DNA from 2 places in the Halomonas sp. 72 genome. Region 2 is predicted to be linked to the other one. Evidence: predicted binding sites of a transcription regulator. Region 2 holds the regulator's gene; the other holds the start of a gene.
The links. Region 2 encodes sigma-54, which starts transcription at its own class of promoters, with help from an activator protein. Its sites were predicted from a motif close to TGGCACNNNNNTTGCTNT; they were not measured.
Positions count from the first base shown of each region.

Region 1: ACT3T6_RS13320 (nitrate reductase) is a predicted target of sigma-54. The motif match lies at 3,066-3,083, and genes of this name have one in related genera.

Region 1 is NZ_JBQSYY010000015.1:62,200-69,200, reverse strand. It holds gene nirB (nitrite reductase large subunit NirB) at 1-1,246, opposite strand, end outside; gene ACT3T6_RS13325 (NAD(P)/FAD-dependent oxidoreductase) at 1,249-2,532, opposite strand; gene ACT3T6_RS13320 (nitrate reductase) at 3,327-6,062, shown strand; gene cobA (uroporphyrinogen-III C-methyltransferase) at 6,022-6,936, shown strand; gene ACT3T6_RS13310 (MFS transporter) at 6,901-7,001, opposite strand, start outside.
Region 2 is NZ_JBQSYY010000005.1:137,184-144,184, forward strand. It holds gene ACT3T6_RS07485 (KpsF/GutQ family sugar-phosphate isomerase) at 1-766, shown strand, start outside; gene ACT3T6_RS07490 (KdsC family phosphatase) at 803-1,345, shown strand; gene lptC (LPS export ABC transporter periplasmic protein LptC) at 1,345-1,917, shown strand; gene lptA (lipopolysaccharide transport periplasmic protein LptA) at 1,926-2,417, shown strand; gene lptB (LPS export ABC transporter ATP-binding protein) at 2,427-3,176, shown strand; gene ACT3T6_RS07510 (RNA polymerase factor sigma-54) at 3,300-4,712, shown strand; gene hpf (ribosome hibernation-promoting factor, HPF/YfiA family) at 4,811-5,119, shown strand; gene ACT3T6_RS07520 (PTS sugar transporter subunit IIA) at 5,124-5,594, shown strand; gene rapZ (RNase adapter RapZ) at 5,662-6,576, shown strand; gene ACT3T6_RS07530 (HPr family phosphocarrier protein) at 6,637-6,906, shown strand; gene pmbA (metalloprotease PmbA) at 6,917-7,001, opposite strand, start outside.

The sequences.
Region 1 (7,001 bases), on a different contig from region 2:
CCGGGCCAAGTGCCGGGGCGGCGCCGCTTTGCGGCAAAATCAATGAGGCGGGCTCTTTGGGCAGCTCGATACCGTTGGCGTAATACTGAAGCAAGGTGTCGTAGACGCTGTTATCGCCCACCAGCATGGCGCCCAAGAGCTTCTTGCCGTCGCTTGAGACCACCATCTTGCGGTAAATCTGGGTAAGTGGGTCAAGGTAGCGAAACATCCGTGCGCCGGGGTTTTGAGTGCCGTGGGCATCGCCAATCGAGCCGACGTCCACACCCAGAAGTTTAAGCTTGGTGCTCATATCGGCACCGGTAAAAGAAGCATCGCCACCGGTGAGCGTCGAAAGCGCTGTCTTTGCCATCTGATAGCCAGGCGCCACCAGGCCAAAAATGCTCTGATTCCACAGCGCCACTTCGCCAATGGCTAAAATCGCCGGGTCGCTGGTTTGGCACTGATCGTTGATCACTACGCCGCCGCGCTCGCCGATCTCCAGGCCGCACTCCCGGGCCAGTTGATCACGCGGGCGAATACCCGCCGAGAACACGATCAGGTCGGTTTCCAGTATTTTGTCATCCTGAAACACCATGCGATGGCGGCTGGCTGCACCATCTTCAATGCGCTGAGTGGCCCGCTCGGTGAGTACCTGAACACCCAAGGCTTCGATTTTTTCGCGCAGCAGCTCGCCGCCCTCGCTATCCACCTGCATGGGCATCAGGCGTGGGGCGAACTCAATCACCGCGGTTTCCAGATTCAATCCGCGCAGTGCGTTGGCCGCTTCCAGACCCAACAGACCGCCGCCCACTACAACGCCGGTGGCCGCACTTTGCGCCGCCTCGCGGATGGCGTCCAGGTCGTCCAGCGTGCGATACACCAGGCAGCCTTCGCGATCGTTACCGGGAATGGGCGGCACGAAAGGGTAAGAGCCGGTGGCCAGTACCAGATGATCATAGGCGTAATGGCCGTGCTCGGTGGCTAGCGTTTTTGCCGCGCGATCGATGGAGATCACCGCTTCGCTGCTGTTGAATGTCACGCCATGGCTTGCGTAGTAGTCGGCATCACACAGGGCCAGCGCTTCGGCGTCGCGGCCCTTGAAGTATTCAGAAAGGTGCACGCGATCATAAGCACGATGGCGCTCTTCGCCAAACACGGTGACGTTCATCTGTGACAGGGCACCGTTTTCAACCAGCTGCTCGACCAGGTGGTGGCCGACCATACCGTTACCAATAATAATCACGTTGCGTTTAGAGGTGATGGACATGGCTAAGCTGCCTCCAGCGTCGATGAGGGAGTGGGTGGGGTATCAAGAAGCAGGGCGTTGGCATCGGCTTCACCAAACAACAACGCCTGGCGGCAGGCGCCCAGATCGGTTTTGGCTAGCGCCTGGGCGAAATACCAGGGGCCGGAATGGGTATCGCCATACAGCACGGCGCCTTCAAGCCTTCCGTTGCGCAGTAACAGGCGGCGGTAGTCGCCGTTTTCCGGGTCGCTGTAATGCAGTACTTCATGTTCTGGCGCGGCCTCCGTGGGGCCAAACGCGTAGAGGGCCAGGCCGCTGATTTTAAGCTTGGTAGCGGTTGGCGCCTCACGATAGCGGACGCTGCCATCGCCACACAGCGTGTTGGCTAACACATCTACCTGGCGCCAGATCGGCTCGACCAGGCCGTAGGTGTGCTGCTCGAACTGGCAACACTCGCCCAATGCATGAATATGCGGGTCGGAGGTAGTGAGCGTGTCATCAACCATGATGGCGCGCTGTGTAGCCAAGCCTGCCTGATGGCCAAGTTCTGCGTTAGGTGTAACGCCGGTTGCCACGATGACGCTTTGGGCAGGCAGGCGCTGGCCATCCTCCAGTACAACGGCGGCCAGGCTTCCCGCGCCGTCGTCTTCAAAATGGCTGATGCGTGCATTGGTTAAGATGGTCAAGCCACGTTGGGTAAGCGTCGTTTCTAGAAGCCCAGCGGCCATGCTATCCAGCTGACGATTCATTAACCGCTTACTTCGCTGTAGAACGCTGACGCTGGCACCCCGCTTGCGAAGCCCTTCAGCGGCCTCGAGCCCCAACAGCCCGCCGCCGACCACGACGCATTCCCCGCCCTGCAAGGCAAACTTTGCGAGCGTGTCGGCATCTTGCAGGGTACGAAACCCATGCACGCCGTTAAGGCCAATGCCGGGTACCTCGGGCAGCGTCGGGCGTGAGCCGGTGGCAATCACCAGGCGGTCATAAGTTAGCGTGCGGCAGGGAGTGACAACGCGCTGTTCTGCACGGTTGATCTCCAGCACGCATTCATTTAAGTGCAGGGTGATACCTTGCTTGGCGTACCACTGCGCATCCCGCAAGGTGAGGGCGCTAGGCGGCATTTCATCGGCGAGCAGTGGCGATAGCAGTATCCGGTTATAAGCGGGAGATGCTTCTGCACCAATCACCGTTATTTGCTGGGGTCGGTGAGGCAATTTAACGACCGCCTCTAGCAGACGCTGGCTCGCCATGCCGTTGCCGATAATGACCAAGTGATCATCAGACGAGCACCGAGAGATAGCGATCATGGGTTGCTCCTTACTGTTTCGCGCTTGGCTGCCAATACCTGTCTACAAAGACCTGGCTACAAATATCTGGCAGCGATAAATGCTGTCGTGGCGCAGCGCTGAAGAAAAAACAATAAAAAAGCCCCTGAGTTAGCGTCCCGGGCAAGTGGATTGCCAGGAAAACCGTATCAGGGGCTTCGTTGCCCGGTAGCTGAGGCCAAACCCGTTCGTGGGTTAAGCACAGAGCAGCCACCGTTGGCTGCCAGCTAGACTTGAATTTATCTAATCAGTACAGGGCAATTAATCAGCCAAACATCGCTCGTTATTTATTTTTATATTACTTATCAATAGGTTGATTTAAATAAATAGGTTGAAGAAAGCGCCTTTTCAGCCGCTTAAGCTCAGCCTGCGCACGCTCTTGGTGCGCTAAGCGGTAAAGATGCACCGAGAGTAGTCAGCGTTTGAAAATAAACTGTCTACACGGTCGGTCGAAAGATATTCTATTGTTTATTAACCTGCTGTTTAAGCTGGTATTTTTATTTTAATAGGCTGGTTGGCGCAGGCCTTGCTATTACCTTGGTAACAAGCAACAAAGCACAGACGGGTTTATCGGCACAATAAAATGCAGCCATCGAGTTTGACGGGCAAATAACAACGCTAACGCCATCAGACGACAGGCCATTAATAAATGTGTCCAATCCCAGCAGTGCGACATTCGGCACCGGTGCAGGTGTCCCTGAGACAACGGCGTCCAGGCAGGCTTCTTATGAGGCTCGCTTGGGCGCTTTTTGCTTTTTAAGCGGGAGGAAATCAGTATGTCCCAGGCCACACGCTCGGCTTGTAAAGCAAACACGACGTGCCCTTATTGCGGTGTCGGCTGCGGCGTAACCGCCACTGTGGCAGGCGGCACAATCAGCGCGGTTGAAGGCGACCGCGACCATCCCGCCAATTTTGGCCGGCTGTGTGTGAAAGGCTCGGCACTGCACGAAACCCTTGGCCACCATGACCGGCTCACCACGCCCTGGGTCGATGGCCAGGCCGTTGACTGGAATGTGGCATTAACCACCTTGGCAGAGCGGTTGCAAACGACTCGCGCAACTTACGGCGCAGAGTCCGTGGGTGCTTACCTTTCAGGTCAGCTATTAACCGAAGATTACTATGTGGCCAATAAGCTGTTTAAAGGCTTTTTAGGCACGCCGCACCTGGATACCAACTCGCGACTCTGCATGGCTTCTGCCGTGGCGGCGTATAAACGCTCGTTGGGCGCAGACGCCGTTCCCTGCAACTATGAAGATACTGAAGAGGCCGAACTGGTGGTGCTGGTGGGCTCGAATCTGGCCTGGAACCACCCGGTGCTTTACCAGCGCTTGAAGGTCGCCAAAACGCGCAATCCGCTGATGCGGGTGGTGGTCATCGACCCGCGCGTGACCGACAGCTGCGAAATTGCCGACCTGTACCTGGGCATCGCACCCGGCAGCGATGCGGTGCTGTTCAATGGCCTGCTGGCCTGGATGGCTGAGAATAACAAGCTGGATCAGCTCTATCTGGATCGCCATACACAAGGTTTCGACGAAGCGCTGCTGGCCGCGAGCCAGCATGATATTAATGACGTGGCGGCGATATGTGATATCGACCCTGAGCGGTTGGAGACCTTTTACTACTGGTTTGCCAGCCAACTCCATGTCGTGACGCTCTACTCCCAGGGCGTCAATCAATCCACAAGCGGTACTGATAAGTGCAATGCGATCATTAACTGCCATCTGGCGGGCGGCAAAATCGGTTTGCCCGGGGCGGGGCCTTTCTCGATCACCGGCCAACCCAATGCCATGGGCGGACGCGAAGTGGGTGGGCTTGCCAACCAGCTGGCCGCGCATATGGATTATCACACCCCTGGCGCCCTTGGCCGAATCACCCGCTTTTGGGCGACGGAAACGTTAATGCCCGAACTGCCCCAGGCGCCTGGCTATAAGGCGATCGAGCTTTTTGACGCGGTTGAGCGGGGCGAAATAAAGGCGCTTTGGATAATGGCCACCAACCCAGCGGTCAGCTTGCCGGATGCCGCCCGCGTGCGGCGTGCGCTTGAAAAGTGCTCACTGGTAATTGTGTCTGAGTGCGCAAGCCATACCGACCTGCTGGCCTACGCCGATATCATTCTGCCCGCGACGGGGTGGTCTGAAAAAGACGGCACGGTGACCAATTCCGAGCGGCGTATTTCACGCCAGCGTGGCTTGCTACCCGCGCCTGGCCAAGCGCGTCACGACTGGTGGATTATGTGCGAAGCCGCCAAGCGGTTAGGCTTTCAGGAGGCGTTTGACTATAGCCATCCCCATGAAATTTTTGATGAGCACGCGCGCCTTTCCGGCTTTGAGAATGAGGGAGAGAGCAAACGGCTATTCGATATTTCCGGCCTTGTGGGACTTGGGCGCGAGGGCTACGACGCGCTGGCGCCTATTCAGTGGCCGGTGACGTCTTCAGCGCCTCACGGAACGGCGCGGTTATTTGAAGATGGCAAGTTTGCCACGCCTGATGGGCGCGCCAACTTCATCGCCATAACGCCGCGCTTGCCGGAGCAACGCCTGAGTGACGCCTACCCGCTGCGCCTGAACACCGGGCGTATTCGCGACCAGTGGCACACCATGACGCGCACGGCACGCGCGCCCCGGCTGATGAATCATCGCCACGAGCCGTTTATCGAATTCCACCCAGGCGATGCTGCGAACTATGGCATTGGCGACCAGCAACTGGCAGTATTGTCCGCCGCCAGCGGCGAGTACCGGGGGCGCGTGCGTATCTCGAATGCCCAGCGGCGTGGCGAGGTGTTTATTCCCATGCACTGGAGCGATGCGTTCAGTAAATCGGCGCGTAGCGGTGCCATGCTAAAAGCTTTGACCGACCCTGTGTCAGGCCAGCCAGAAGCCAAGCACGGCGCTGTGGCGCTGGCACCGCTTGAAGTAGCCTGGGAGGCAACGCTGTTGATTGCCCATCCATTAGGGGATAATAGTCAGGAAGTGCCCCCGTGGTGCAGAAGCGATTATTGGGCACGCGTACCCATGCAGGGCTGTCAGCGCTGGCAGCTGGCAGATGCAAAACCGGTACATGACAGGGTGGCGCTGCTCGCTACGTGGCTACCCGAAGGGGCTTCTTTGTGGTGTGAAGACAGCGGCAATGGCCGCCTGCGCGCTGCGGCTATTGTGCAGGGCAAACTGCGCTGGTGGCTGATGGTCGGCCCGCCGCGCGAATTGCCCGGGCTTGCCTGGCTTGAAGCGCGTTTTAATGAAACAGTCATAAGTGATAAGCACCGGCGCCGGCTGTTAGCGGGGTGTGACGATGGAGCCGCCGATACCGGCCCCGTGGTATGCAGCTGCCACCAGGTGGGCCAGGCGGCGATTGTTAATGCCATTCGTGCCGGTGATGCCAGCGTTGAAGCATTGGGCGCACGGCTTGCCTGTGGAACCCAATGCGGTAGTTGTTTGCCTGAATTGAAGTCCCTGATTGAAGAGGAGCGTTCACATGCGCGTGCTAAGCAAGCGTCTACTACAGAAGTGGCCTGAGGCCACGATGCGCTTTACGCAGCGTGTGCTGTCGCCATTCCAGCGCTCCCCGCGCAGCGCCTCAAGTGCGCCTTCGCTTAAGCTACGCGGCGAATGCACGGCTGGGCATGTGTATCTGGTTGGTGCGGGCAGTGGTGATATGGAGCTGTTAACGCTGAAAGCCGCGCGGCTGTTAATGCAGGCCGATGCTATCGTGTATGACCGTTTGGTAGGCGACGATGTGCTGGGGCTGATTCCGCTTTCCGCCGAGCGCTACTACGTTGGCAAAGCCAGTGGCCATCACAGTATGCCTCAAGCGGAAATTGGCGCTTTGATGGTCAAGCTGGCAAGCGCCGGAAAATCGGTGGTGCGCTTGAAAGGCGGTGACCCCGGTATCTTTGCGCGTATGGGCGAAGAGCTTGCCGCTCTGGCGGATGCCAATGTGCCCGCGCACATCGTGCCCGGCATTACTGCGGCGTCTGCCGCCGCCGCAAGCCTGGGGATCCCGCTAACCGACCGGGGCCACTCTCAGCAGCTGCGCTTTATTACCGCACAGCTATGCCGTGAGGGCGGCGCGCCCGACTGGAAAACTCTGGCCCGCCGCGATGAAACCCTGGTGTTTTATATGGGGCTTTCCAAGGTAGAGGCCATTTGCGCAGGGCTACGTCAGGCCGGCTTGCCCGATGAGTGGCCGATCATGTTGGTCGCCAATGCCAGCCTGCCTGAACAGCAGGCATTGGTGGGTACCCTTAACGATATGCCCCAACGCCTGGCGGATCATCCGCTGCCATCACCCTGCGTGATTCTGGTGGGCAGCGTGGTGAGTATGGTGGCGAGCAGCCCCGCTAATGCGCTTGCCTCAGCGGGCATCATCGAAGCGGTCGACCTGACGTAGCGTTGGGAACAGGCGCATCCACAGGCCGACCACCGCCAACGTGCCCACGCCGCCAATCACCGCGG
Region 2 (7,001 bases):
CACACCTGCTTTTTTTGTTCACCCTGGCGAAGCTAGCCACGGCGATCTGGGGATGATTACACGCAACGACGTGGTCCTGGCGCTTTCAAACTCCGGAGAAACCGCCGAAGTGACGGCGCTACTGCCTCTGTTAAAACGGCTAGGCACACCGTTAATTAGCATGACAGGCCGCCCTGGCTCAACACTTGCCAAACATGCGGATGCTCACCTGAACAGCGGTGTTGAGCGCGAAGCGTGCCCTCTGGACTTGGCCCCCACAAGTTCCACGACGGCCGCCCTTGCCCTAGGCGACGCGCTTGCCGTTGCGCTACTTGAAGCACGCGGATTTACCGCTGATGATTTTGCCTTATCGCATCCCGGTGGCAGCCTGGGAAAACGACTGCTATTGCGCGTTAAAGACCTTATGCATAGCGGCACACGCTTGCCGCAGATAGCACTAGGCAGCCCGCTGCGTGATGCGCTCTTGGAGATTACCCGCCAGGGGTTGGGATTTACCTGTGTTGTCGACAGCGAAGGGCGACTTGCAGGTGTTTATACCGATGGCGACTTACGCCGCACCCTCGACCAGTTTCATGATCTGCGTAAAGTAACCGTGGACGATGTAATGACCCGACCCGGCAAACGCATTGGCCCCGACCTACTGGCCGCCGAAGCGGTGCGCATCATGGAAGACAGCCGTATTACTGCGCTAGCGGTCGTCGATGACGAACAGCGCCCCATTGGGGCGCTCCATATGCACGACTTGCTTGCCAGCGGCGTTATCTAACCATTTTACCCAACAGTTTACTGACAAGGAGTCCCTATGGCCCTCCCCACTGCGCTACTTGACCAGCTTCGCCATGTGCGACTACTTGCCCTTGATGTTGACGGTGTGCTCACCGATGGACGGCTATACTTTCAGGCCGACGGTATCGAGATCAAAGCCTTCCATACACAAGACGGCCATGGCTTAAAGTTGCTTAAACGTGTGGGCATTCATGTGGCGTTAATTACAGGACGCGACTCCCCCATGGTGAGCCAGCGTGCTGCGGCGCTGGGAATTAACCTTGTCCACCAGGGCTGCGAAGATAAGCTCACTACTTTGAAAGCGCTGTGCGAGCGCCTCAATCTGAACCTAAGCCAGGTGGCTTACTGCGGCGATGACCTGCCTGATCTTGCGCCTATCAAACGCGCAGGCGTTGGCATTACGGTCCCCAACGCACCCGATTACATGCATACCCACGCTGACTGGATTACCGACCGCTTGGGTGGTCACGGCGCCGTACGTGAAATTTGCGATACATTACTTGAAGCGCAGGGCCACTGGAGTACTGTTCTTGAGTCGTATTTGAATGGTCGCGTGTAATGTTTCAAAGAACCAAGAAACGCGTCGGGTTAGCGGCCCTGGTGGTCGCTTTAGGGGGGCTGCTGGTATGGCTGGACCCACGCGGCCCGGAAGACCGGCCCGTTGACGAAGAAGCGCAGGCTGAAGAGCCTGGCCACGTGCTGGAAAATGCCGAGATCACGCTGTTTGGTGAAACAGGGCATATCCAGCAGTCGCTGGCCGCGCCTTTATTGGTTTACATACCACAAAGCACCCTGGCCGAAGTCACTCAACCCGAAGCGACGCTGTTTGATAGTGATAACCGAGAGTGGCTCGCTCACGCCAACGAAGGCGTTCTGAACACGGCCACCCAAGCGCTAACACTGTCTGGTGATGCACGGCTTCTGGCGCCTACAGAAGGCTGGCAGCTTGATACTGAGTTATTACATTATGATGGGGTAGCGCGTCATGTCTGGAGTGAGGCGCCCGCCGTGTTTCAGCAGCCACCTCAACGAATGAGCGCATCACGTATGGATGTTTGGCTTGATGATAGCCAGGTCCGACTAACCGATAACGTCCGCGGCCATCACCCCCCCGCAACACAAAATCCTTAGGAGTCGCTATGAACGCTTTTATTCGCACCGCGCTTTTCGCCCTTGCGGTGCCGCTATCGGCAGCGGCCCAGACAAGCCAAGCCCCCATTGAAGTAGAAGCCGACCAGCTAGACCTTGATCAGCGTGCAGGCACTGCCGTTTATTCAGGCGATGTCAATATTCGCCAAGGCAGTATGCAGCTACGTGGTGATCGCGTTGAAATTATCCGTAACGACGCGGGTGAGCTTTCTCGCGCTATTGCCACCGGAGAGCGCGCCTATCTACGCAATCAACTCGATGATCAGGACGCGCCGATGGAAGGATGGGCACGCCGCGTGGTTTATCACGTAGCAGAGCGGCGTGTAGAGCTTATTGACCAGGCCGAACTGACCCAAGCGGGTGATCAGTTTACCGGTGGCCGCCTGGAGTACTTCATTGACCGCGAAGTGGTGCAGGCACGCTCCGATGTAAACGGTAGCGAGCCGCAGCGTATTCGTATGACGCTTCAGCCAGCGCAATAGGAGTCAACCATGTCTATTGCGGAAGCACCGCCCATAAAAACTCTTTACGCCAATCACTTGGCAAAAAGCTATAAGCGCCGCCGCGTGGTTAAAGACATTAGCCTGGAGATTGCTCAAGGCAGCGTGGTAGGCCTGCTCGGCCCTAACGGCGCGGGTAAAACCACATCGTTTTATATGATTGTGGGTCTGGTGAAGTCTGATGCGGGTACGGTGCGTATCGACGAGCAAGACTTAACCCGCGTTCCCATGCACGAACGCGCGATGGCCGGCATTGGCTATCTACCCCAGGAAGCGTCTATTTTTCGCAAGCTATCGGTTGCGGATAATATTATGGCGATTCTGGAAACCCGCAAAGATCTGGACAGGGCAGGACGAGAGCAGCGGCTTGAGGCCCTGCTTGACGACTTTCATATTACCCACATCCGTGACAACCTGGGCATGAGCCTTTCCGGCGGCGAGCGGCGACGCGTCGAAATTGCCCGTTCCTTGGCCACAGAGCCCGCGTTTATCTTGCTGGACGAGCCATTTGCAGGTGTCGATCCCATCTCGGTTGGTGAAATCAAGAGCATTATTCGCGCCTTAAAACAGCGCCACATTGGCGTGCTAATTACTGATCATAACGTCCGAGAAACACTGGATATTTGCGATATCGCCTATATTGTCGGTGACGGCCACATTATTGCTGGCGGCAGCCCTCAGACTATCCTTGATAACCAAAAAGTGAGGGAAGTTTACCTGGGTGCTGATTTTCGCTTATGAATTTAATTTCACCGCTAAACAGTGATCTGCAGTAAAAATTTTATCAGTGGCATGCTTATTGCACTTGCACAACAACATGACTCGCACTAGGGTGAAGCTTTCCGATTAACGAGTGGTTCTCAGATGGTCATGAAAGCTTCTCTCCAATTGCGTATCGGTACGCAGCTGACCATGACACCTCAGCTGCAGCAAGCGATTGCACTGCTACAGCTATCGACATTGGATCTACGTCAGGAAATTCAGCAGGCACTGGATGCCAACCCAATGCTGGAGCAGGAAGACGAGTTCGGCGAGCAGGCGACCGTCGAAACACCTGACGAGGAGTGGTCAGAAAGCATTCCCGAGGAACTGTCTGTCGATAGCGACTGGTCTGATACTTACCAGGACATGGGTAGCTCTGGCAGCAGCGAAGGCCCCGATTTTGAACGCCAGGCCGCGGGACAAAGCCTGCATGGACATCTCCTTTGGCAGCTGGCGATGACCGACTTTACGGCTCGTGAGCAGCTAATCGCCGAAAGCCTGATTGATGCACTGGACGCCAATGGCTACCTGACGCAGCCGCTCAACGATATCCGCGATGGGTTACGTGCTCAGAGCATCGAAGGTCTCAGCCAGCGAGAGATGGAGACCATTCTGATGCGTTTACAGCAGTTCGAGCCAACGGGCGTCTTCGCCCGTGACTTGCGCGAATGTTTGATGCTTCAGCTAGCAACGCTCCCCGACGACACGCCCCTACTGGTTCCCGCGCGCCGATTGGTTCGTCAGTTTCTTGAAGCGCTGGGCAAAAATGACATGCGCCTATTAAAGCGCCGCCTAAGCCTGGACGATGAGCAGCTAGACGATGTGATCGGTCTGATCCGAAGCCTGGACCCACGCCCAGGCAGCGCTTATGGCGTCACCGACGATAGCTATATCACGCCCGACCTGGTCGTACGTCATGACCATGAAGGCTGGCACCTGGAGCTTAACCCTGAAGCCCTGCCCCGGCTGCGTATCCAGCCCGACTACGCCAGCTTAATCAAGCGTGCAGACAAGAGTCAGGATAACCAGTTTTTAAAAGAGCACTTGCAAGAAGCGCGCTGGCTAATCAAAAGCCTGTCCAGCCGCAACGACACGCTTCTACGCGTAGGGCGCGAGATTATCACTCGCCAAATCGGTTTTTTAGAGCACGGTGAAGAAGCGATGAAGCCGTTGATTCTTGCCGATATTGCCGAGGCGGTTGAGATGCACGAATCAACCATTTCTCGGGTCACCACACAAAAATATATCCATACCCCACGGGGCGTATTCGAACTCAAGTACTTTTTCTCAAGCCAAATTAGCGGGCAGGATGGCGCAGACAGCCACTCAAGCACCGCGATTCGCGCCCGGCTTAAAAAGTTGATTCAAGATGAGCCTCCCGGCAAACCTCTTTCGGACAGTCGTTTGGTGACATTACTGGGAGATGGCGGCATCACAGTGGCACGCCGTACGGTGGCGAAATATCGTGAGTCGCTGGGCATTCCCTCATCAAGTGAACGTCGTCGTTTGCGTTAGTCGTTACAAGAGAAATGGCAAAACTCGCGACAGGGGCTTTGCAACACCGTAAAAAGGGTTACAATCGAAATTCAGTCCGATGGATAAGGAGCACGTCAATGCAAGTAAATATCACGGGTCATCATGTAGAACTGACTGACGCCTTGCGTGACTACGTTAATGAAAAACTTGAACGCATCGAACGTCATTACGACCACATCACCACGGTACAAGTCACCTTATCTATTGAGAAGGAGCGCCAACATGCCGCGTGCACCCTTCATGCGGCAGGCGCCGACTTACATGCCGACGCCGAAGATGTCGATATGTATGCCGCTATTGACGCCTTAGCAGACAAAATTGATCGTCAACTCGTTAAGCACAAGGAAAAAGCACAAGCTCGCGCCCAAGGCGCTGGCGTGCGTTAATTCAATGACGTTGGAAACCATCCTCCCCCCGGAGCGCGTACTTTACGACGTGCCCGGGGGCAGCAAAAAGCGGGTGCTGGAGTTTTTCAGCACCTTTATCGCTCAAAATACACCCAGTCTGGATAGCCAGGAAGTTTTCAGCCGACTGATCGGCCGGGAACGTCTTGGCAGCACGGGGATCGGTAACGGCGTCGCCATCCCCCATGCGCGCAGCCCACATTGCGTTACGCCTATTGCGGGTTTTTTAAAATTATCAGAACCTATTGATTTTGATGCTATTGATGGCGACCCGGTCGACCTCGTCTTTGTGCTGCTGGTTCCCGAAGAGGCTGACGACACGCATTTGTCGCTTTTGGGCCAAGTGGCCACCATCATGAATGATGCGAGCACACGCCAGGCATTACGCAAAACCAGCAGCCAGCACGATTTGCTTGACCTGCTAATGGGCAAGATTCGCGAACAGGCCGCTCCATAATCGCCCATAACGACTAACACATTTTCATGCGTTATCCCTTTTATACGTTCAATCAGAGAGAGCCACTATGCAACTGGTGATTATTAGCGGCCGCTCTGGCTCTGGCAAATCAATCGCATTACAAGCGCTGGAAGATATTGGCTATTACGCCATTGATAATCTCCCCGCCATGTTGCTTGGTTCTTTGGTTGACGAACTCCGTGACGAGGGTGAGCGCACGCATCTAGCGGTCAGTATTGATGCCCGCAACCTGCCAGCGGCGCTTGAGCGCCTTCCCGCACTGCTTGAAGAGCTGCGCGCGCGGCCTATAGATTGTCAGGTTATCTATCTAACCACCGATTCACGTATTTTACTGGAACGCTATTCTGCGACACGGCGACGCCATCCGTTAACGCGCAACAGTGATATGACGCTTGAAGAGGCGATAGAGAAAGAGGAAGAGACGCTCAACGAAATACGTGATTTGGCCGACCTGCGGATTGATACATCACGCTTATCGGTCCACGACCTGCGTCGGCGCATTTCAGACCAGGTAGCCCACCAGCGCAAAGACCAGCTAACACTCACCTTTGAGTCGTTCGGCTACAAGCATGGCGTACCCATGGATGCAGATTTAGTCTTTGATGTACGCTGCCTGCCCAACCCTTATTGGGACCCAACGCTACGCCAGTACACAGGACGTGATGCCACGATTATTGCGTTTCTGCGCGGCTACCCGATTGTCGAAGAGATGAGCCATGATATTCAGGCAATGCTTGAGCGCTGGCTGCCTGCTTACCAAAATAGTCAGCGCAGCTATATGACGGTGGCTATTGGCTGTACCGGCGGGCAGCACCGTTCTGTGTATATTGCCGAACAGCTGGCGCAAAAGCTGGCACCGCTCATCGGCGAAGTCCAGTTGCGTCACCGAGAACTGGAGCTGCAATACACGCTACGAGGAACCCGGGCAGAGCCACCGACGGCTCCTCCATTTTCCGAGTAGACGCCCAGCCCTACGTAAACGCTTATGCCTAATGACACCACTCGGAAAAAAGGAACCAGGGTGCCAGAAAGAACCTTAACGCTTACCAATCAGCGCGGCCTACATGCCCGCGCCGCCACAAAACTGGTGAAGTGCAGCCAGCACTACTCCGCCAGCATACAGGTGTATAAACAGCAGCAAATGGCTGATGCAGCCAACATCATGTCGCTATTGATGCTGGCCGCACCCTGCGGCACCCAACTGCGGATTTGTGCGGAAGGCGAGGATGCCGAACAAGCGCTTGATGCAATCCAAGCGCTGTTCGACGCCCGCTTTGACGAAGATCAGTAGTGCGGCTTTTTTAGCTACCGGCGACGGTCATCGCATCCACTAACCAGCTGCCCGTATGAATGCTGCCGCGCGTATCGATATCACTTCCGATACCG